Regions from separate parts of the Devosia rhizoryzae genome, predicted to be linked through region 2. Evidence: predicted binding sites of a transcription regulator. Region 2 holds the regulator's gene; the other holds the start of a gene.

Region 1 (10,364 bases), 990 kb from region 2:
TCCGCCGATCCCTATTTCGATCTCGCCGGCGAAGAGTTCGGGCGCCGCCTCCTGCTCACCACCGACCAGACCGGCGCCGAATACTGCCTGCGCCCCGATTTCACCCTGCCCATCGTCGCCGATTACATTGCCGCTGGAACCCGCGACGCCGCGGCATTCTCCTATCTTGGACCGATCTTCCGCCAGCGCGACACCGGCCCAGCCGAGTTCGATCAGGCCGGCATCGAGCTTCTCGCCCAGCCCGATGGTGACCTCGCCCTCGATCAGGTGCTGACCTTCGCCCGCGCGGCGCTTTCGCTTTATGGGGTAGCACCCAACGTTCACCTCGGCGGCGTCGGCCTCTTCGAAGCGCTGCTGCAGCAGGCCAATATGCCCGATGCCTGGCGCTCCCGCATTCGCCATCGCTTCGGTCACACCGAGGCCATGGATCGTCTTCTGACGCGCCTCGAAGCTGCGCCCGATCTGCCGCGCAGCGAGCAGCCGAGCCGTGACGATCTGGTAGAGGACGTCACCGCCCGCATGGTCTCTGCTGGCCTCAGCCTGTCCGAAGGCCGCACCCCCGCCGAGATCGCCGACCGTTTCCTCGAGCAGCAAGCCCTTGATGCCGCTCACGTTCCGGCCGCAACACTGAAACTCCTGCGCGCCTATCTCGCCATCAAGGGCGATGCCCTCTCTGCTTTGCGCCAGCTTGAAACGCTTGGCGAGCAGCACCGGCTCTTTCTCGGCGCCCCGCTTCGCACCATCCGCAGGCATCTCGAAAGCCTGGGCGAAGCGCGTGTGACCTTCGACGCCAGCTTTTCGCCGCGCCTCGATTACTACACCGGCATCGTCTTCGAAATGCGCGGGCAGGGCGGCACCGTGCTCGCCTCCGGGGGCCAATATGATCGCCTTTTGGAGCGCTTGGGTGCAACAGCGCCAATCGCCGCCTCCGGCTGCGCCCTCTGGGTCGATCGCCTCGAAGCGGAGTGGACGCGATGAACCTGACCCTCGCCGTTCCCTCCAAGGGCCGCCTTGAAGAGCTGACTCGCGCCTGGTTCGCCGAACGCGGTCTCACCATCACCCGCCCCGGCGGCGCCCGGTCCTATCTCGGCGCCATTGAAGGCCTGCCGGACGTGACCGTCCGCTTCTACCCTGCATCCGAAATCGCCCGCGAACTGATCCGCGGCAATATCGATCTCGGCGTCACCGGCCGCGATTTGATCCATGAAACCAGCGAAACCGGCCCCGCCTCTGTCGACTTCGCGCGCGACCTCCAGTTCGGCCACGCCGATGTCGTCGTGGCCGTGCCCGATGCCTGGATCGACGTCACGCACATGCATGACCTGGCCGATGTCGCCTCCGATTTTCGCTCCCGCCATGGCCGCTGGCTGCGCATCGCAACCAAATACATCACCATCACCCGCCAGCATTTTGCCCGCGCCGGCATTGCCGAATACCGCATTGTCGAAAGCCTCGGTGCTACTGAAGCCGCGCCCGCCTCCGGCGTGGCAGATATCGTGGTCGACATTACTTCAACCGGCTCGACCCTCGCCGCCAACGGCCTTCGTGTCCTCGAAGATGGCGTAATGCTAAAGAGCGAAGCCAATCTGATCGTCAGCAAAACGGCCGGCTGGTCCTCTCCCCGCAAGGCTGCGCTGGACGATCTGCTCTCGCGCCTCGTGTTATAAGATGGAACTGGCTTTCATCTTTCTAGTGGTAGTGGTCGGTGTCGGCGTCATCGCTTATGCCGGCATGCACAATCCGAAGACCAGGCGTCCATCCGACGGCAGCGACGGCGGATCCTCCGTTGCCTTCGACCGCGATCAAAGCGCGACAGACACTTCCGACGGCGGTGGCGACGGGGGCGGCGGCGGCGACTGAGCCGCCATTGCCTCTTGCGGCCAAATCACGGCACAAGACTTTATGTCCGCCTGGGGGCGCATGTGGCTGATACGCTCGAACTGACCATCCTGATGCCCTGCCTCAACGAGGCGGAAACACTCGCCACCTGCATCGACAAGGCGCAAAGCTTCCTCGCTCGCACTGGCATCGCCGGCGAAGTGCTGATCGCCGACAATGGCTCGACCGACGGCTCACAGGCAATAGCCGCCGCCCACGGCGCCCGCGTCGTCCATGCCGATCAACGGGGTTATGGCGCAGCGCTTGCCACCGGTATCGTCAATGCCCGCGGCCGCTTCGTCATCATGGGTGACGCCGACGATAGCTATGATTTTGCCAATCTCGACCTCTTCGTCGCCGCGCTACGCAATGGCGCCGATCTCGTCATGGGCAACCGTTTCGCCGGCGGCGTCGCTCCTGGCGCCATGCCCTGGCACCACCGCTACATCGGCAATCCGGTGCTGAGCTTCCTCGGCCGGCTGTTCTTCCGCACCCCCATCCGCGATTTCCATTGCGGCCTGCGCGGGTTTTCCCGCGACGCCATCCGAGATCTAAACCTGCGCACCACTGGTATGGAATTCGCCTCCGAAATGGTGGTCAAGGCGACGCTCAGCCAGCTCGACGTGCGCGAAGTGCCGACGACGCTCAAGAAGGACGGTCGCTCCCGCCCGCCGCATCTGCGCTCCTTCCGAGACGGCTGGCGCCACCTGCGCTTCCTGCTGCTGTTCTCGCCCCGCTGGCTCTTTCTTTATCCCGGCGTCGCGCTGGTCTGGACCGGCATCGTCGTCGGCTCTCAGCTGGTCCGCGGCCCAGTCACCATTGGCGCCATCACGTTCGACGTGCACACCCTGCTCGTCGCCGCCCTTTGCGTTATTACGGGTGTCCAGTCCATCGCCTTCGCCATCATCGGCCGGCGTTTCGCCTCCCGCTATGGCTTCATCCCGCGTTCCGGCACCTATGATCGCCTGCTTGAATGGCTGACGCTCGAACGCATCCTCCTGATCGCCATCCTCCTGATGCTTGCCGGTCTTTCCGCCCTGGTCTGGGGATTAATCCAGTGGGCCGCCCGCGACTTTGGCCCGTTGACCTCTCATGCGACCCTGCGCGCTGTCATTCTCTCGATGACCGCATTGGTCACCGGATTCCAGCTGATGATGAGCGGCTTCATGTCCTCGATGATCAACATTCCCATCTACGAACGCCGCGTCGCCGACACCGAGCCGGTTGATCGCCAGCGGCGCCATTCGGACCTGACAAACACATGATCGTCGATCCCCTCATTCTCCTGGCGCTCGGCTTCGTTGGCCTGCTTGCCGGATTTGTCGACGCCATAGCCGGGGGCGGAGGCATGCTGTCGCTTCCCGCATTGCTGTCCGCCGGCCTGCCGCCGGTCGCAGCGCTCGCCACCAACAAGATGCAGTCCATCGTCGGCACGGCCATGGCGGTAACAACCTATTGGCGCCGCGGCTTCGTCGATCTCCGCCGCCTCTTGCCCGCCATCGCTGCAACCTTTGCGGGCAGCTTCCTCGGCGCCTTGACGGTCAGCCGCATCGACATCTCGCTCCTCAACGTCGCCGTCCCGGTGGCGCTGATTGCAATCGCGCTCTACTTCCTCTTCGCGCCAAAACTCAGCGATGCCGACCGCGCCGCGCGGTTGCCCTTCGGCCCCTTCGTGCCGGTCCTGGGTTTCGCAATCGGCTTTTACGACGGCATCTTCGGCCCGGGCACCGGCTCGTTCTTCACCGTCGGCTTCGTGGTGCTTTTTGGTCTCGGGCTTACCCGCGCCACCGGCAGCACCAAGGCGTTGAACTTCACCTCAAACCTGGCGGCCCTTGCAATCTTCATCCCGCAGGGGCAGGTCGTCTGGCCCGTCGCCGCCGCCATGGCCAGTGGCCAGATCATCGGCGCCTATATCGGCGCCCGCACCGGCATTCGCTACGGCGCCACCATCATCCGCCCGCTGGTGGTTGTCGTCTCCATCGCCCTGGCGCTGAAACTGATCTTCTTCCCTTAGGCGGGATCCAGCCCCGCGGCTTGGCGCAGCGCCGCATTGATCCGCTCCTGCCAACCCGGTCCATCGTCCTGGAAATGCTCGAGCACGGCGCGGTCGAGCCTGATCGAAACCAGCTCCTTCCCCTCCGGCGGGCTGGCCGACTTTGCCGGCGCCGCAAAGGCTGGCTTAGGCGCAGCGCTCTTAAACACCGCCTCCGCTTCGTCAAAGGCATTTCCGCGTCCAGGTCTGCGCATATTATCCTCGTGCGTTAAGTGTCTCAGACTAGCTCTGCTAGGGTCCAAGAAAAAGGCCCCGGCGTTTCCACCGAGGCCTTCCACAAAGATCGTGACTGGGAAGAAACGATCTTTGAAGCTTTGCGTGCTGGGCGTGGATTAGAAATCCATGCCGCCCATGCCGCCCATGCCGCCGCCGCCCGGCATTGCCGGTGCTGCGTCCTTGGGGGCCTCGACGATCAGCGCTTCGGTGGTGATCAGGAGCGATGCAACCGAAGCTGCGTCCTGGAGAGCGTGACGCACGACCTTGACCGGGTCGATGACGCCGAGCGCAACGAGGTCGCCATATTCACCGGTTGCAGCGTTGTAGCCGAAGGTCGGCGAGCTGTTCTCAAGGATCTTGCCGACGACGACGGAGCCTTCGGCACCGGCATTGTTGGCAATCGTGCGCACCGGCTCCTGGAGAGCGCGGCGAACGATGGCGATGCCGGCGTCCTGGTCGGCGTTTGCACCCTTGATGGTGAGGGCGTTCGAAGCGCGGAGGAGGGCGACGCCACCACCGGGAACGATGCCTTCTTCAACGGCAGCGCGGGTAGCGTTGAGCGCGTCGTCGACGCGATCCTTGCGTTCCTTGACTTCCACTTCGGTGGAACCACCGACGCGGATCACGGCAACGCCACCGGCAAGCTTGGCGAGGCGTTCCTGCAGCTTTTCCTTGTCGTAGTCCGAGGTGGTTTCCTCGATCTGCGCCTTGATCTGGCCAACGCGGCCCTGGATGTCTTCCTGGGTACCGGCGCCATCGACGATCGTGGTGTTTTCCTTGGTGATTTCAACGCGCTTGGCAGTGCCGAGCATGTCGAGGGTCACGTTCTCGAGCTTGATGCCGAGGTCTTCGGAGATCACCTGGCCACCGGTGAGGATGGCGATGTCTTCCAGCATTGCCTTGCGGCGGTCACCAAAGCCCGGCGCCTTCACGGCAGCGACCTTGAGGCCGGCGCGCAGACGGTTGACGACCAGGGTCGGCAGCGCTTCGCCATCGACGTCTTCGGCGATGATCAGCAGCGGACGCTGGGACTGAACCACGGCTTCGAGGATCGGCAGGATCGCCTGCAGGTTCGAAAGCTTCTTTTCGTGCAGGAGGATGTAGGGGTCTTCGAGGACCGCAGTCATCTTTTCTGCATTGGTGACGAAGTAAGGCGAGAGGTAGCCGCGGTCGAACTGCATGCCTTCAACGACATCGAGTTCGGTTTCGGCAGTCTTGGCTTCTTCGACGGTGATGACACCCTCGTTGCCGACCTTCTGCATCGCTTCGGCGATCATTTCGCCGATCGAGGTTTCGCCATTGGCCGAAATGGTGCCGACCTGGGAAACTTCGGAGGAGGAGGTGATGCCCTTGGCCGAAGACTGGAGCGACTTGACGACTTCTTCGACAGCGAGGTCGATACCGCGCTTGAGATCCATCGGGTTGAAGCCTGCGGCAACAGCCTTGACGCCTTCGACGACGATGGCCTGGCCCAGAACGGTCGCCGTGGTGGTGCCGTCACCGGCAACGTCGTTGGTCTTGGAAGCGACCGAACGGAGCAGCTGTGCGCCCAGGTTCTCGAACTTGTCTTCGAGTTCGATTTCCTTGGCGACCGAGACGCCGTCCTTGGTGATGCGCGGAGCACCGAACGACTTTTCGATAACGACGTTACGGCCCTTGGGACCCAGCGTTACCTTGACCGCGTTGGCCAGGATGTTGACGCCGCGCAGCATCTTGTCGCGTGCGTCGGTGGAGAACTTTACTTCTTTGGCAGCCATGTGAGGCGCTCCTTAAAGAGTGGGATGAGGACGACCAGGATGGGCAGCGAAGCTTAGGCTTCGACGATGCCCATGATGTCGGACTCTTTCATGATGATGAGGTCTTCGCCGTTGAGCTTGACTTCGGTGCCGCTCCACTTGCCGAACAGCACGCGGTCGCCGGCCTTGACGTCGAGCGCGTTGATCTTGCCCTGTTCGTCACGGGCGCCAGGGCCCACGGAAACGATCACGCCCTCGGAGGGCTTTTCCTTGGCGGTGTCGGGGATGATGATCCCGCCTTTGGTCTTTTCTTCACTGTCGACGCGACGGACGACCACGCGGTCATGCAGGGGACGGAAGCCCATGATAAATTTCCTCTTGGCATCATTTCTGAATGCAATCTCGGACCGTTTAGCACTCAAATCGAAGGAGTGCTAACAGGCTGGCCGGATATAGGGAGCAGGGCGGAGAAGAGTCAAGAAGCGTGAACCGAAGTTTTTTCTCACGCGTTGAAGACGCAAAGATGACTGCGTCAAAGGAGACTTCGATGTTCGAAACCGCCACTATCACGCCTGTCGACGGTCGCGTGCATATCTATTTCGACGATGGCGAAATTGCGAGCTCCATCCGGGCCATGCGCCTCGAACGCCCCGGCCGCGAACCCCGCGTCTACCTGCCGCTCGAAGACGTGCATCCGCAAATCCTTGAAGCCTCGGACACGACGAGCGAGGACGAGGGCCTCGGTGCTGCGCATTACTACACCATCAAGACGCTGACCGCCGACGGCGTCGACGAAGCCTGGTACCACCCCTATGCCGAAGGCCGGTACGAGCCGCTCCGTGACCTCCTGACCTTCGGCGGCGACCGGATCAAGATCAGCACCACCGAGGTCTAAAACTATCAACCAGTAGACCTCATCCTGAGCCTGTCGAAGGACGAGGTCGTGGCACCAACTGCGTGACCGACCTCGTGCTTCGACAGGCTCACCATGAGGTCTCGACGACGACTCGCATGTAACTCGACGAGCAACTTATCTCTTTCCCCTCCACCCACTCTGGTCCATAAGGCCTCTCATGAGCGAACAACCAACCTACGAAATCAAGCTGACCCGCAAGGGCGGCATGGGCGCCAACACCAACTGGCACTGGGAAGTCCAGGACTCGACCGGCAAGGCCGTGAAGACCGGCAGCGCCGTGGGCGAAGAGCATAAGGCATTCGCCACTGCGCGCATCGCCAAGGAAAAGCTCGAAGCCGGCAAGTAACCGCCGTTAGGATTGCCGTGGCCAGCGCCGCCGAGACCGAAGTCGAGTTAGCAGCCCCGCCATCGCCGATGCGGGGCATCCTGCTCAAGGTTTTGTCGGTCGGGTGCTTCGTGGTCATGGCGACCCTGCTCAAGGCCACCGAAACCATCCCCTCGGGGCAGATGGTCTTCTTCCGCTCCTTCTTTGCGCTGCTTCCGGTTCTTGCTTTCCTGGCGTGGCGGGGACGGCTTAACCGCGCTTTCCAAACAGACCGTCCGCTGGGACACATTCTGCGCGGCCTTATCGGCGTGTCCTCGATGAGCCTGGGCTTTTTTGCCCTGACCCGGCTGCCACTGCCTGAAGCCACAGCTCTCGGCTATGCTTCGCCGCTGATCATCGTGATGCTTTCGGCGCTCCTTCTCCATGAGCGCGTACAGATCTTCCGCTGGACCACGGTGCTGGTGGGCCTCCTTGGCGTCTGCATCATCCTCTGGCCCAGGCTTACCGTGTTTTCCAGCGGCGAAGCGCTGGGCGGCGCAGAAGCGGTAGGCGCGCTAACGGCTTTGGGCGGCGCCATCCTGTCCGCTTTTGCCATGCTGCAGGTCCGCACCCTGGTGCAGACCGAACGCACGGAAGCCATCGTCACCTACTTCTTCATCAGCGCCAGCATTCTGAGCCTGCTGACGTTGCCCTTCGGCTGGGTTTGGCCCACGCCGGCACAGGCGGCGCTTCTAATCGGCGCCGGTTTTTTCGGCGGCATCGGCCAGCTGCTGCTGACCTCCTGCTATCGCTATGCCGACATGTCGGTCATCGCGCCCTTCGAATATGTGTCGCTGATTCTCACCATCATCATCGGCATGGTCATCTTCGCCGATGTGCCGACCATTCCGATGGTCGTCGGCGCCATCATCATCGTCGGCTCCGGCATCGCCGTGATCCTGCGCGAGCGCTGGCTCGGCCTCGATCGCCGCCGCGCGCGCGAGGCCAATACGCCTTAGCTGGCAGCCTGCATCTCCGCCCAGCTCTGGCGCTTGCGGTAAATCGTCGACGGGCTGATCTCGAGCGCGGCTGCCGCCATCGAAATATTGCCGCCGAACGCCGCGACCGCATCCTCGATGATCCGCTGTTCCTGCCGCCACATCGGCAGCACCGATCGCCGGCCTTCGCTTCGGGGCGCTTCGACGCCCGACGGCGCTGCCGTTTTCGCCTCGATATCGGCTGCCGCAAGCATGTGCGCGCTGATCTCGCCGCCATCGAACATCACCACCAGGCGGCGGATGAGGTTCTGCAACTGCCGCACATTGCCCGGCCAATCGGCCGCCGTCAGCTGCTGGCTGGCCTCCGGGCTGAAACCGGCAAAGCTCTTATGCTCTTCGCGCGCATAGCGATGAAGGAAATGTCGGGCCAGCACCATGATGTCGCTCGGCCGCTGCCGCAGCGGCGGCAAATGCACCGGCAAGACGTGCAGCCGGTAGAACAGATCCTCGCGGAACTTGCGCTCCGCAATCATCTGCATCGGGTTGCGATTGGTGGCGCAGATCACCCGCACATCAACCTTGCGCACGCTGGTCTCGCCGACGCGCGAGATCGTCCCGGTCTGCAGAAAGCGCAAAAGCTTGCTCTGGAGCGAGAGGTCCATTTCCCCCACTTCATCGAGGAATAGCGTGCCGCCATCCGCCAGTTCCGCCGCGCCCTTGCGATCCTCATGCGCACCGGTCAAGGCGCCGCGCACCACGCCGAACAACTCGCTTTCCATGAGGTCGCGCGGGATCGCCGCGCAATTGATGGCCACGAATCGCCCGGCGCTGCGCGGCCCCTTTTCGTGCAGCGCCTCGGCGCACACATCCTTGCCGGTGCCGCTTTCGCCGGTAATGAACACCGGCGCCGAAGATGTCGCCACCCGCCCGATCTGTTCATAAAGGAACTGCATGGCGCTCGATGCGCCCACAAAGCCGGCAAAGTCGGCGACCACGGCTTCCGGACCCGATTCGCAGCCCAGCGACCGCGGCCGCCCATGCCGCTGCGCCAATTCGCCGATGCGGGAAGCCAGGGCTGCTCCGCTGACCGGCTTTGCCACATAATCATGCGCCCCGGCCCGCATTGCGCCAAGCGCGGCGCTGACCGAACCGCTATCGGCCATCGCGAGCACCAATGCCCCATCTGCCAGACGCACCAGCCGACCCATGGCGTCTTCGATGCCCGGCGCGAGGTCAACAAGGCTCGTCAGATCGGCAATGATGATGTCGAAGCGCGTCTGTCGTAGCTTTTCGATGCCGCCGCGTCCGCTCTCGGCAATGGTGACTTCAGGCGAAACCAGCAGCGCTTCGCTCAGCGCTTCGCCGACACGGCGCGCGCAATCGGCATCGCTGTCGATCAACAGAAGCTGACCGCTTAACGCCGTTTCGCTGCCTGCCGTCATCGTCATCAAGAAATGCACCCTGGTTCGTCCGCAGCCGGACCGTTGTTCTGGTTGGCTGCGATTGTTTTCCGATTAGGGTAAATATTCCGTCTAAATAGACCGGGAGAGTTTGCCGGCCGAGCTTTTGCCGCTCCGGCCCAGATGCTACAGGGGAAAGGCCGAATCCCGGCGCTCGAGAGGGATGCAGGTCCGCCCGTGCAGGCTTTGGTTTATTCGTTCATCACGCTGTCGGCGGCAAGTCTGGGCGCACTGGCCTATTTCGGGCTGACCTTCACCCCCGCCAATGCCATCCTGCTCGCGGCCGTGTTCGGCTGTGTCTGCATCGTCTTTCTCGAACGCTCCCTGCGCCAGCGCGCCGAAAACCGGCTCGAACGCGCCATCGAAGACCTGTCCCGTCTTCTTGCCACCGATGCCCAGGCGGGCGCCGTGCTCGGCCAGCGCATCAATGCCATCGCCGACACCAATCCGGGCCAGCGCCTTGAAACCGTCGAAGCGGACATTTCCGTCCTCGGCACCGTCATCCGCCAGGTCGCCGAAGCGGTTGCCGAAATGGAGGACAAGGTTGCCAAGGCCGATCAAGTTCGCCCCAGCCCTTATGCCAATGAGCGCATCATTGCCGCACCGCCACCGCGCGCTGCCACCCAGATCACGGTGATCAGCGAGCCCGAGCCGATAATCCCGCTCGAAATGCTGCGCCAGGCGCTGCTCGACAATCGCCTCGTCCACCATATCCAGCCCATAGCCCGCCTGCCGCAACGCCGCGCCGCCGCATACGACATGCTGCCGCGCCTGATGCTTGAAGATGGCGAACTCGCCGGGGC
Region 2 (10,364 bases):
CCGCATTCTCGATGACCTTGGGATTGCTGCCGTCCATGACGGCGACGCAGGAGTTGGTCGTACCGAGGTCGATACCGATAACTTTAGCCATTGTTTCTAGCCTCTCTTTTAGCGAACCCACCGCGAAGCCCTTTCAGCGAAAGCAGCTTCTGGCCGCGAACGACCGGGTCCCTCGTAGGTTTAGGATGTGCCCCTTGCGAGGCCTGGGGCGTATATAGGGGGGTGCGCGAAGGGCTTCAAGCGCGAGGGAGGCGAGAAATTTGGCCGTGCAGGAAGCGGGAGCGCCGCCCGCGGACAGGCGGCGCAAGATCGTCAGTCGTTGATCGTGTAGCTGCCCAGCTCGCAAATATCGATGGCGGGCTCGACCAGTTCCGAGCCGTCCGACATGACGAAGCGGAAATCATAAAGGCATTGGTCCGAACCATCGCCGATCGTGGCGGTCGCCTGGTAGCCGGCTTCTAGGATGCCAGTATCCCCCAGGAGATCCTCGCCCCAATTGTTGTCGTTGCTCGGGGTCGTATAGAAATAGTGGAGGTCCACCGAGCTATTGTTGATCACCGTGAATTCCACGGTTTGCGCCATGGCCGGAACGACGCCGACCAGCGCAAGGGCGGCAAGGCCACCCAGCAGGAACTTGTTCATGAAAATTGCCCTCAGGCCGAGCGAGAGCCGCCCGGATGGCCATTATCTGCCATTGGCGCATTTATCCGCCAAGGGGTGATTCGCGCCCTGCCGCATCACAACTTAAAATAGTTCACGCCCATGGCTGGTTTGCTCTAGAACCGGCGCATGTTGACCCCCGGCACCGTGCTGCTCCACGACAATCTCTCGCCCAAGGGGCAGAACCTGCTCTTTGCCGAGCCGGTCGAGACTCTGGTCGCGCACACTGCCGCCGAAGCCCGGGCGGCACTGGTTCGGCTCGAGAGTGCAGGACAAGAGGGACTCTGGGCGGCCGGATACCTGGCATACGAAGTGGGCTTCCTGTTCGAGGAACGACTCGGTGCACTGCTGCCGGAGCGAAGCGAGACCCCGCTGCTCTGGTTCGGGCTTTACCGCGCACCGGTCTCGGTCGATGTGACGGCCTTGCTTGCGCAAGCGAATGCAGGCAGCGCGTCAGATATCCAGCCTTCGCAAACGCTGGCGCAATACCGCATGGCTTTCGACCGGGTAAAAACGCTGATCGAGGCCGGCGACACCTATCAGGTCAACCTTACCTTCAAGGCTGGTTTTGAGCTCCGGGGCGACCCGGTCGGGCTTTACCGCACGCTGGCGCAGAGCCAGAAGACCGCCTATGGCGCGCTGATCCATGCCGGTGACCACTGGGTCCTGTCCCGTTCGCCGGAACTTTTTGTTTCCGGCGCTGGTGACGTGCTCAAGGCGCGGCCGATGAAGGGCACGTTGCGCCGCGGCAAGACGCGTGCCGAGGATCAGGCCGGGCGTGCCGCGCTGGCCGCTGACGAAAAGAACCGTGCCGAAAACCTGATGATCGTCGACTTGCTGCGCAACGATCTCGGCCGCATTGCCGAAACCGGCTCGGTCGAAGTCACCGACCTGTTCACCGTCGAGACCTTTTCGAGCCTGCACACCATGACTTCGGGCATAGAGGCGCGGAAAAAGCCCGGTGTCGGCATTGCGGAAGTGCTCGAAAATCTCTTCCCCTGCGGCTCGATCACCGGGGCGCCGAAATTGCGGGCAATGGAGATCATCCACGAAGTCGAAGCCGGTCCGCGCGGCCTTTATACCGGTTCCATCGGCTATATTGCCCCCAACAACGATTTTGCCTTCAACGTCGCCATCCGCACCGCAACGATCCGCAACGGTGTCGGCGAGATCGGCATTGGGGGTGGCATCGTCGCCGATAGCATGGCCGAAGACGAATATGCCGAAGCTTTGCTCAAGCTAACCTTCCTCGCCAACCCCGCCCTGCCCGTCACCTTGATCGAGACCTTCAAGTGGACCCCGGAAGACGGCTACCTTCTCCTTGATCGCCACCTTGCGAGACTTCGGCACTCCGCCGCCTATTTCGCCCTCGATGCCAGCGGCGCCGAAGCGTACCTGCTCGATGAAGCGAAAACCTGGATCCAAGCCATGCGCGTCCGCCTGACGCTCTCGGATGCAGGCCTTGCGCTCACCGCCGTTCCCCTCCCCCCAAGCCCGGCCACGTTCCGTTTCGCCATCCATCCAGAACCACTCGATTCCGGCATGCTGTGGCTCGCGCACAAGACCACTAATCGCCTCTTTTACGACCAGCCGCGCCAGCGCGCTCATGATGAATTCGGCCTCGACGAGCTCGTCTTCACCAATGAGCGGGGCGAGCTGACCGAAGGCTCGTTCACCAATCTTTTCGTCGAGCTGGATGGCCAGCTCACGACTCCGCCACTTTCCTCCGGTCTCTTGCCGGGCACCCTCCGCGCCGAGTTGATCGCGCGCGGCGAGGTTGTTGAGCGCGTACTGACGCTTGCCGATCTAGGCCATGCCGAGGCAATCTATCTCGGCAATTCCGTCCGCGGGCTGATCCCCGCCCACTGGATAAAGGACCATCCATGATCGAGATCGAACCTGAAGACGTGCTGCTGATCGTCGATGTGCAATACGATTTCCTGCCCAATGGCAGCCTTGCCGTCGCTGGCGGCGACGAGATCGTGCCGCTGATCAACCAGCTCGCCAAAAAGTTCAAGCATGTGGTGCTGACCCAGGATTGGCACCCGGCCGATCACGTCTCCTTTGCCAGCCAGCACGAAGGCAAAACGCCGTTCGAGACCGTCGAACTCGACTACGGCACGCAGGTGCTCTGGCCCGACCACTGCGTCTGGAACACCCATGGCGCCGAAATTAGCCGTGACCTCGACGTGCCACAGGCGCAGCTCATCATCCGCAAGGGCTATAATCGCGGAATCGATAGCTATTCGGGCTTCCAGGAAGCCGATCGGGAAACCCTGACCGGCCTTGCCGGCTATCTCAACGAACGCGACATCGGGCGCCTCTTCGTGGTCGGCCTCGCCACCGACTTCTGCGTCGCCTGGACCGCACTCGATGCAGCCGCAGGCGGGTTCGACGTCACGGTCATCGAGGACGCAACGCGTGCCATTGATTCGAACGGATCGCTCGAGCAGGCCTGGACTGACATGACGGACGCCGGCGTCGAGCGCGTGCAGAGCCGCGAGATCCTCGGTTAGAAACAAACCCCCACCCCACCTCCCCCGTAAGGCGGGGGAGGAGCCAAAGCGGTGGGCGGGACTAGATATGTGAATGCCACCAGCCCACCCCTCCCCCTCCTGAAGGAGGAGGCCGGGTGGGGGTGGGCCCCAAACCCAAACCCAGCGAACAAAAAGGGCGCCCACCGGACGCCCCCTTCAACTTCAAGCGCTCTTGTCGACGCCCTCGTCCCCGCCACCGGCACTGCCGCCCTTGGCGACCCCGACCATGGCCGGACGCAATACCCGTTCGCCAATCGCAAAACCCTGCTGCACCACCTGCACCACCGTGCCTTCCGGCACATTGGGGTTCGGCACTTCGAACATGGCCTGGTGCTTGTTGGGGTCGAACTTCTGGCCGGCCGCTTCGATCGGCTTGACGCCATGCTTGCCCAAAAGGCGCTGCATCTCGCGTTCGGCCAGTTCCAGCCCTTCGATAAGGCTCTTGAGCGTGCCTTCTGCCGTGTCGCGGGTTTCCTGCGGGATCACCAGCAGGGCCCGGCTCAGCGCGTCGGTGGCCGAGAGCATGTCGCGCGCAAAGCCGGCAATTGCATAAGAGCGGGTGTCGGAAACATCGCGCTCGGTGCGCTTGCGCAGGTTTTCCATCTCGGCGACGGTGCGCAGCACCCGGTCCTTGAGCTCGGCATTTTCAGCCTGCAGCGCTTCGACGGGATCGACTTCCGCGGTTTCGGTTTCCGGCAGGTCGAGGTCCGGCGTTTCGCCCTGGGCGGCGTTTTCGTCGCTCATCTTGTCTTCTTCCGTAAACGATTAAGGGTTCTGCCCGCCATATCGGCCAGACAGGCTCAAACTTCAAGCCTTCGGCCGCCCACGCGCCATCATCTGTGAAATGACATTGGCCGTGTAATCCACCACCGGCACGATCCGCGCATAGTTGAGCCGCGTCGGCCCAATCACCCCAAGCACGCCCACGACCCGATCGTTGGCATCCTTATAGGGCGACAGAATCACCGACGAGCCCGACAGCGAAAACAGCTTGTTCTCCGAGCCGATAAAGATGCGGACCCCCTGCCCGCGCTCGGCGTCGCCCAAAAGCTCCAGCAGTCCATCCTTGCTTTCAAGTTCGTCGAACAGCTGCCGCATGCGCAGCAGTTCGTCGCTGGCCATGGTATCGTTGATGAGATTGCCGCGGCCGCGCACGATGACGGTGGGCGAGCCATTGCCGCCCGGCTCGCTCAGCGTCGCAATCCCCGCATCCACCAGCTTTTGCGTCAGCTCGTCGAGTTCGGCCCGCTGCTCGGCGCGTCGTTCGTTGAGCACCCGCCGCGCTTCGGCGAGGGTTCGGCCCACGACATAGTGGGCCAGGTAATTGCTCGCCTGCTGCAGCGCGCTGGCGGTAAATCCCGGCGGCAGGTCGAGGATGCGGTTTTCCACCTGCCCATCCTGGCCGACCAGGATGGCCATGGCCCGCGTCGCATCGAGCCGCACGAATTCGATATGCTTGAGCACCATGTCGGCCTTGGTGGCGATCACCACCCCCGCGCCCTGGCTGAGGCCGGAAAGGAGCGAGCTCGCTTCGCTTAAGAGATCCTCGATCTTGCCCCGCCCGGCCGTGCCTTCGATCTGCCGCGAAATCTGGCTGCGATGGTCTTCATCCACCGCCCCTACTTCGAGCATCGAATCGACGAAGAACCGCAGGCCCTGCTGCGTTGGCGCCCGCCCGGCCGATGTGTGCGGCGCCGCGATCAGCCCCAGGTCTTCGAGATCGGCCATGACATTGCGCACCGAGGCGGGCGAGAGTTCCACCTGCAGCAGCCGGCTCAAATCCCGCGAGCCGACCGGCACCCCGGTATCGAGATAGCGCTCCACCAGCCGCCGGAAAATCTCCTGGCTGCGGGCATTGAGCACGCTCAAAAAATCTTCGGGAGCCCTGGTCATCGTGGTTTGAATAAACTCGTCACCTTTAACCTTGAGACCTCATTTAAGCGCATAGAAGCCAAGCGCCAAGCGGCCAAAGCTTGTGAGCGGGACGCTGGAGGGTTAAGAGGCGGTTAACAGCACATTTTCTGGATTCCCCATGCGCCCTTCCGGACGTCAGCCCACCGATATGCGAGCCGTCAAGATCGAGCGAAACGTTGCCATGAAGGCCGAAGGCTCCTGCCTCGTTTCCTTCGGCAATACCAAGGTCCTGGTCACCGCATCGGTTGAAACCAGCGTGCCGGGCTGGCTGCGCGGCAAGGGTCAGGGCTGGGTCACCGCCGAATATGGCATGCTCCCGCGCGCCACCGGCTCGCGCACTCGTCGCGAGGCCACCGCCGGCAAGCAGTCCGGCCGCACCCAGGAAATCCAGCGCCTCATCGGCCGCTCGCTCCGCGCTGTGGTCGATCTTCAGGCCTTGGGCGAAGTCCAGGTCACGCTCGATTGTGACGTGCTTGAAGCCGATGGCGGCACCCGCACCGCCTCGATTACCGGAGCCTATGTTGCCTTGGCCGACGCCATTGCCTGGATGGAAGAGCGCAAGCTCACTAAGGGCGTCGTGCTCAAGGATTCGGTGGCGGCCGTCAGCTGCGGCATCTATCGCGGCACCCCGCTCCTTGATCTCGATTACCTCGAAGACGTGGAAGCCGAAACCGACGCCAACTTCGTCATGACCGGTTCGGGCAAGTTCGTCGAAATCCAGGGCACCGCCGAAGGCGCCCCCTTCGATCGCAGCGAGCTCGAAGCGCTGATGAGTCTCGCCGAAAAAGGCATCGGCGAGCTGTCGGTCCTGCAAAAACAGGCGCTCTCCGCATGATGGGCTGGCTGAAGAACCCCTCACCCGTCTCGGGCTTCGCCCGATCCACCCTCTCCCGCAAGGGGAGAGGGGAGGCGTCGAGCATTCCCCACCTACCGGGTTCCCCTTCTCCCCCCGCGGGAGAAGGTGCCCGAAGGGCGGATGAGGGGGCGTCTTTTTCGGAGCGCAACTGCGCCATCTGGAACGACATTCAACGCGCGCTGGAGGCAAAATGACCCTGCCCCGCCTCAAGCCCGGCACGCGTCTTTGCATCGCCACCCACAATGCCGGCAAACTGGCCGAATTCCGCGAGCTCTTTGTCCCCTTCGGCCTTGAACTGGTATCCGCTGGCGAACTTGGCCTGCTCGAACCCGAGGAAACCGGCACCACCTTTGCCGAAAACGCCCGCACCAAGGCCCATGCGGCCGCCAAGGGCGCGAACATGCTCGCGCTCTCCGACGATTCAGGCATCTGTGTCGATGCGCTTAACGGCGAACCCGGCGTCTACACCGCCGACTGGGCCGGCGTGCCGCGCGATTTTGGCCGCGCCATGAAGCGCGTCGAGGATGCCCTCCAGGCCATCGGCGCCAATTCACCCAGCCAGCGCCGCGCCTCCTTCAACGCCACCCTGTGCCTTGCCCATCCTGATGGCCGCGACGTGCTTTACGTCGGCCGTTGCGACGGCACCCTCGTTTGGCCGCCGCGCGGCGACATCGGCCATGGCTATGATCCTATGTTCATGCCCGACGGATACGACCAGACCTTCGGGGAAATGACTCGAGAGACCAAGAACAACTGGTCACCGGGACAGCAGGGCCTGAGCCATCGTGCCCGTGCATTCGCCAAGTTCATCGAAGAGCAAATCGAGCATGGCTAGCGCCAACGACCTCTTCGGCATTTACATCCACTGGCCCTTCTGCGCCTCGAAGTGCCCCTACTGCGATTTCAATTCGCATGTGCATCGCGGTGCTTTCGACGAGGATGCCTTTGTCGAAGGCTACAAGCGCGAAATCGCCCATATGGCCTCGCTCTCACCCGGCCGCCTGGTGCAGTCGATCTTTTTTGGCGGCGGCACCCCGTCGCTGATGTCGCCTAAGGCCGTAGCCGCCATCATCGATGCCGTGGCGGAAGAATGGGAAATCGACCGCAAGGCTGAAATCACGCTCGAAGCCAATCCGACCTCGGTGGAAGTGGACCGTTTCCGCGGCTTCCGCACCGCCGGCGTCAACCGTGTTTCCCTCGGCGTTCAATCGCTGCGGCCCGGTCCGCTCGCCGAACTTGGTCGGCGTCACACGGTGGAAGAAGCCGTCGCCGCCGTGCGCATCGCTCAGTCGATTTTCGACCGCAGCTCCTTTGACCTGATCTACGCGCGTCCGAAGCAAACGCTGGAAGATTGGGAAGACGAGCTCAAGGAGGCCATTTGGATGGCGCGCGGGCACTTGAGTCTTTACCAGCTCACCATCGAGCAGGGCACGCGCTACTTCGACCTTTTCAATGCCGGCAAGTTGCAGATGCCCAACGAGGATCTGGCCGCCGATTTCTATGAGCTCACCCAAGAGCTGACCAAGGCAGCCGGCATGCCCGCCTACGAAATCTCCAATCACGCCGTACCTGGTCAGGAATCGCGCCACAATATGCTCTATTGGCGCTATGGCGAATATGCCGGCATCGGTCCCGGCGCCCATGGCCGGCTCCTGGTCAACAACCAGCGCCACGCTACCGCCACCGAAAAGATGCCCTTCGACTGGCTCGCCAAGGTCAATGCCAAGGGCCATGGCATGGTCACCGACGACGTTCTCACGTGGGAAGAACAGGGGGACGAATTCCTCGTCATGGGCCTGCGCATGAAGGAAGGCATCTCCCCGGCACGCTTCATGTCGATCTCAGGCCGAGGTATTTCCGAGGCCCAGATCGCCGCGCTCAAAGGCTATGGCTTTGTGGAAACCCTGCCCAATGGCAATATCCGCGTCACGGAAAAGGGCTTCCCTGTGCTCGATGCAGTCGTGGCCGACCTTGCCGCCTGAACGGAGGTGACGCGTGAGCCATGACTACTACATCGCCGGAACGCAGTTTTCGGCGCCGGACCTGGCTCCCGGCCTCTATGTCGTCGCGACCCCGATCGGCAATCTGCGCGACATAACCATAAGGGCGATCGAAACCCTCGCCGCTGCAGAAGCAGTTCTGTGCGAAGACACGCGCACATCCGCCAAGCTTCTCGATCACTACGGCATTCGCGTGAAACGCGTCGCCTTCCACGAGCACAACGAGCGCGACAAGGCCGAAGACATCGCCAATCGCATCGCCGACGGGGCTGCGATCGCTCTTATCTCTGATGCCGGCACGCCGCTTCTCTCTGATCCGGGATTCCCGCTTATCCGCACGCTGGCCGAGCAGAACCTCCCCGTATTTCCCATCCCCGGCGCTTCTGCCCTTCTCTCGGCTCTAGTGGTCGCTGGCCTCCCGACGGACGCCTTCGCTTTCCACGGCTTTCTGCCGCCGAAGGCTGGTGCCCGAGCCAATGCTCTGAAAAAATACGCCGTTTCACGTGAAACACTGGTCTTCTACGAGTCCCCACGCCGGCTCGCAGATACCCTGACGGCAATGGCGGAGGTTTTGGGCAACCGCCAAGCCGCCGTCTCCCTAGAACTCACCAAGCGTTTTGAGCGCACCCGACGTGGCAGCCTTACTGAACTCGCCGCTTTCTTCGCCGAAAACGATACCAAAGGCGAAGCCGTTATCACCGTTGCTGGCGCGGCTGAGCCGAGTGCCCCTGCCGCGGAAGACTGGCAAGCCGCGCTAACCGAAGCCATGGGAGATCACCCGCTTCGCGCGGCCGTAGATGACATTGCCGCGCGGTTCGGCCTCAAGCGCAAGGAGGTCTACGATGCCGCACTCGCGCTCAAAGACCGTGACTGAGCGCCGACAACAGGCGCATCGATCAGGCCATCGCGCCGAAGCACTGGCGGCATGGTATCTCCAGGCCAAGCTCTACAGCATTCGCGCCCGCCGCTACAAAACGCCCGTCGGCGAGATCGACCTGGTGGCCGAAAAAGCCGGTACCCTGGTCTTTGTCGAGGTGAAACAAAGGACAAAGGGCGGCGACGAAGCCATGGCACTTGGCGTCGTCAACCAGTCCCGCATCGCCCGCGCCGCGAAACACTGGCTCTCCCGCCATCCCAAGGATGCCATTAAGGACTGCCGCTTTGATGTAATTTTCCTTGCGCCCGGCCGCTGGCCGCGCCATCTCAAGCACGCCTTTTCCGTAAGCGAGTAAGCTCATGTCGCTCAAAGTCGCCGTCCAAATGGACCATGTCGCCACCATCAATCCGCGCGGCGATTCCACTTTCGCCATGATGCTTGAGGCCCAGGCGCGCGGCCATGCGCTGCTCCATTATACGCACGACACGCTGTCCATGCGCGACAACAAGGTCAGCGCCCTCGTGCAGCCGATCACTGTCACCGATGCTGAAAAGGGCCAGCATTTCACCCTGGGCGAGCCACAGCGCATCGACCTTTCGACGCAGGATGTGGTCCTGATGCGCCAGGACCCGCCCTTCGACATGAACTATATTACGCTCACGCACCTGCTCGAGCGCATCCATCCCAAGACGCTGGTGGTCAATCCGCCGGCGGCCGTGCGCAATGCGCCGGAAAAAATCCTCGTCACCGAATTTCCCGAGCTGATGCCGCCGACGCTGGTAACCCGCGACCGCACTGAAATTCACGCCTTCCGCAAGGAGCACGGCAACATCATCGTCAAGCCGCTTTACGGCAATGGCGGCGCCGGCGTCTTCTTCCTCCAGGAGGGCGACCACAACCTGGCCTCGCTGCTTGAACTCTTTGAGCAGAATTACCGCGAACCCTTCATGATCCAGAAATACCTGCCCGACGTGCGCAAGGGCGACAAGCGGATCATCATCATCGACGGCGAGCCCATCATGGGCCTTAATCGCATCCCGGCCGAAGGCGAAGCCCGCTCCAATATGCATGTCGGCGGCCGCCCCGAGCTTTCACCGCTGACCGAGCGCGAGCTCGAAATCTGCGCTCGCATCGCGCCTGCGCTCAAGGAGCGCGACATGATCTTCGTCGGCATCGACGTCATAGGCGGCTATCTCACGGAAATCAACGTCACCTCCCCCACCGGCATCCGCGAAATCAAACGCTTCGACGGCCCCGACATCGCCGCCCTGATCTGGGACGCCATCGAAAAGCGGCGTTCATGAACGCCTTCCTGGTTGCCTTCGCCACGCTGTTCGCAACGGTCGGCGTAGCCGACATCGCCTTCATCTTCGCGGCCCTGACCAAGGACAATACGCCGGCCGAACGGCGAACCTTTGCCACCCGCGGCGTGCTGATCGCGCTAGCGATCCTGATGTTCTTTGCCGTGCTCGGCAATGCCATCCTCGATCTCTTCGGCATCACTATCCCGGCCCTACGTA

The links. The regulator HrcA, encoded in region 2, represses chaperone genes, less so after heat shock. The targets are predictions, from matches to a motif close to GTTAGCACTCNCNNNNNGNGAGTGCTAAC.
Region 1: JI748_RS10600 (co-chaperone GroES) is a predicted target of HrcA. The motif match lies at 6,294-6,322, and genes of this name have one in related genera.

What each region holds. Positions count from the first base shown of each region.
Region 1 is NZ_CP068046.1:2,126,213-2,136,576, reverse strand. Features, by position in the region: gene JI748_RS10635 (ATP phosphoribosyltransferase regulatory subunit) at 1-978, shown strand, start outside; gene hisG (ATP phosphoribosyltransferase) at 975-1,667, shown strand; gene JI748_RS10625 (hypothetical protein) at 1,669-1,860, shown strand; gene JI748_RS10620 (glycosyltransferase family 2 protein) at 1,923-3,143, shown strand; gene JI748_RS10615 (TSUP family transporter) at 3,140-3,892, shown strand; gene JI748_RS10610 (BrnA antitoxin family protein) at 3,889-4,125, opposite strand; gene groL (chaperonin GroEL) at 4,264-5,904, opposite strand; gene JI748_RS10600 (co-chaperone GroES) at 5,958-6,248, opposite strand; gene JI748_RS10595 (DUF427 domain-containing protein) at 6,431-6,778, shown strand; gene JI748_RS10590 (hypothetical protein) at 6,957-7,145, shown strand; gene JI748_RS10585 (DMT family transporter) at 7,214-8,122, shown strand; gene JI748_RS10580 (sigma-54-dependent transcriptional regulator) at 8,119-9,549, opposite strand; gene JI748_RS10575 (EAL domain-containing protein) at 9,739-10,364, shown strand, end outside.
Region 2 is NZ_CP068046.1:3,117,087-3,127,450, reverse strand. Features, by position in the region: gene dnaK (molecular chaperone DnaK) at 1-91, opposite strand, end outside; gene JI748_RS15275 (hypothetical protein) at 313-642, opposite strand; gene pabB (aminodeoxychorismate synthase component I) at 790-2,547, shown strand; gene pncA (bifunctional nicotinamidase/pyrazinamidase) at 2,544-3,176, shown strand; gene grpE (nucleotide exchange factor GrpE) at 3,360-3,941, opposite strand; gene hrcA (heat-inducible transcriptional repressor HrcA) at 4,005-5,090, opposite strand; gene rph (ribonuclease PH) at 5,230-5,946, shown strand; gene rdgB (RdgB/HAM1 family non-canonical purine NTP pyrophosphatase) at 6,158-6,802, shown strand; gene hemW (radical SAM family heme chaperone HemW) at 6,795-7,949, shown strand; gene rsmI (16S rRNA (cytidine(1402)-2'-O)-methyltransferase) at 7,963-8,841, shown strand; gene JI748_RS15230 (YraN family protein) at 8,810-9,199, shown strand; gene gshB (glutathione synthase) at 9,204-10,148, shown strand; gene JI748_RS15220 (MarC family protein) at 10,145-10,364, shown strand, end outside.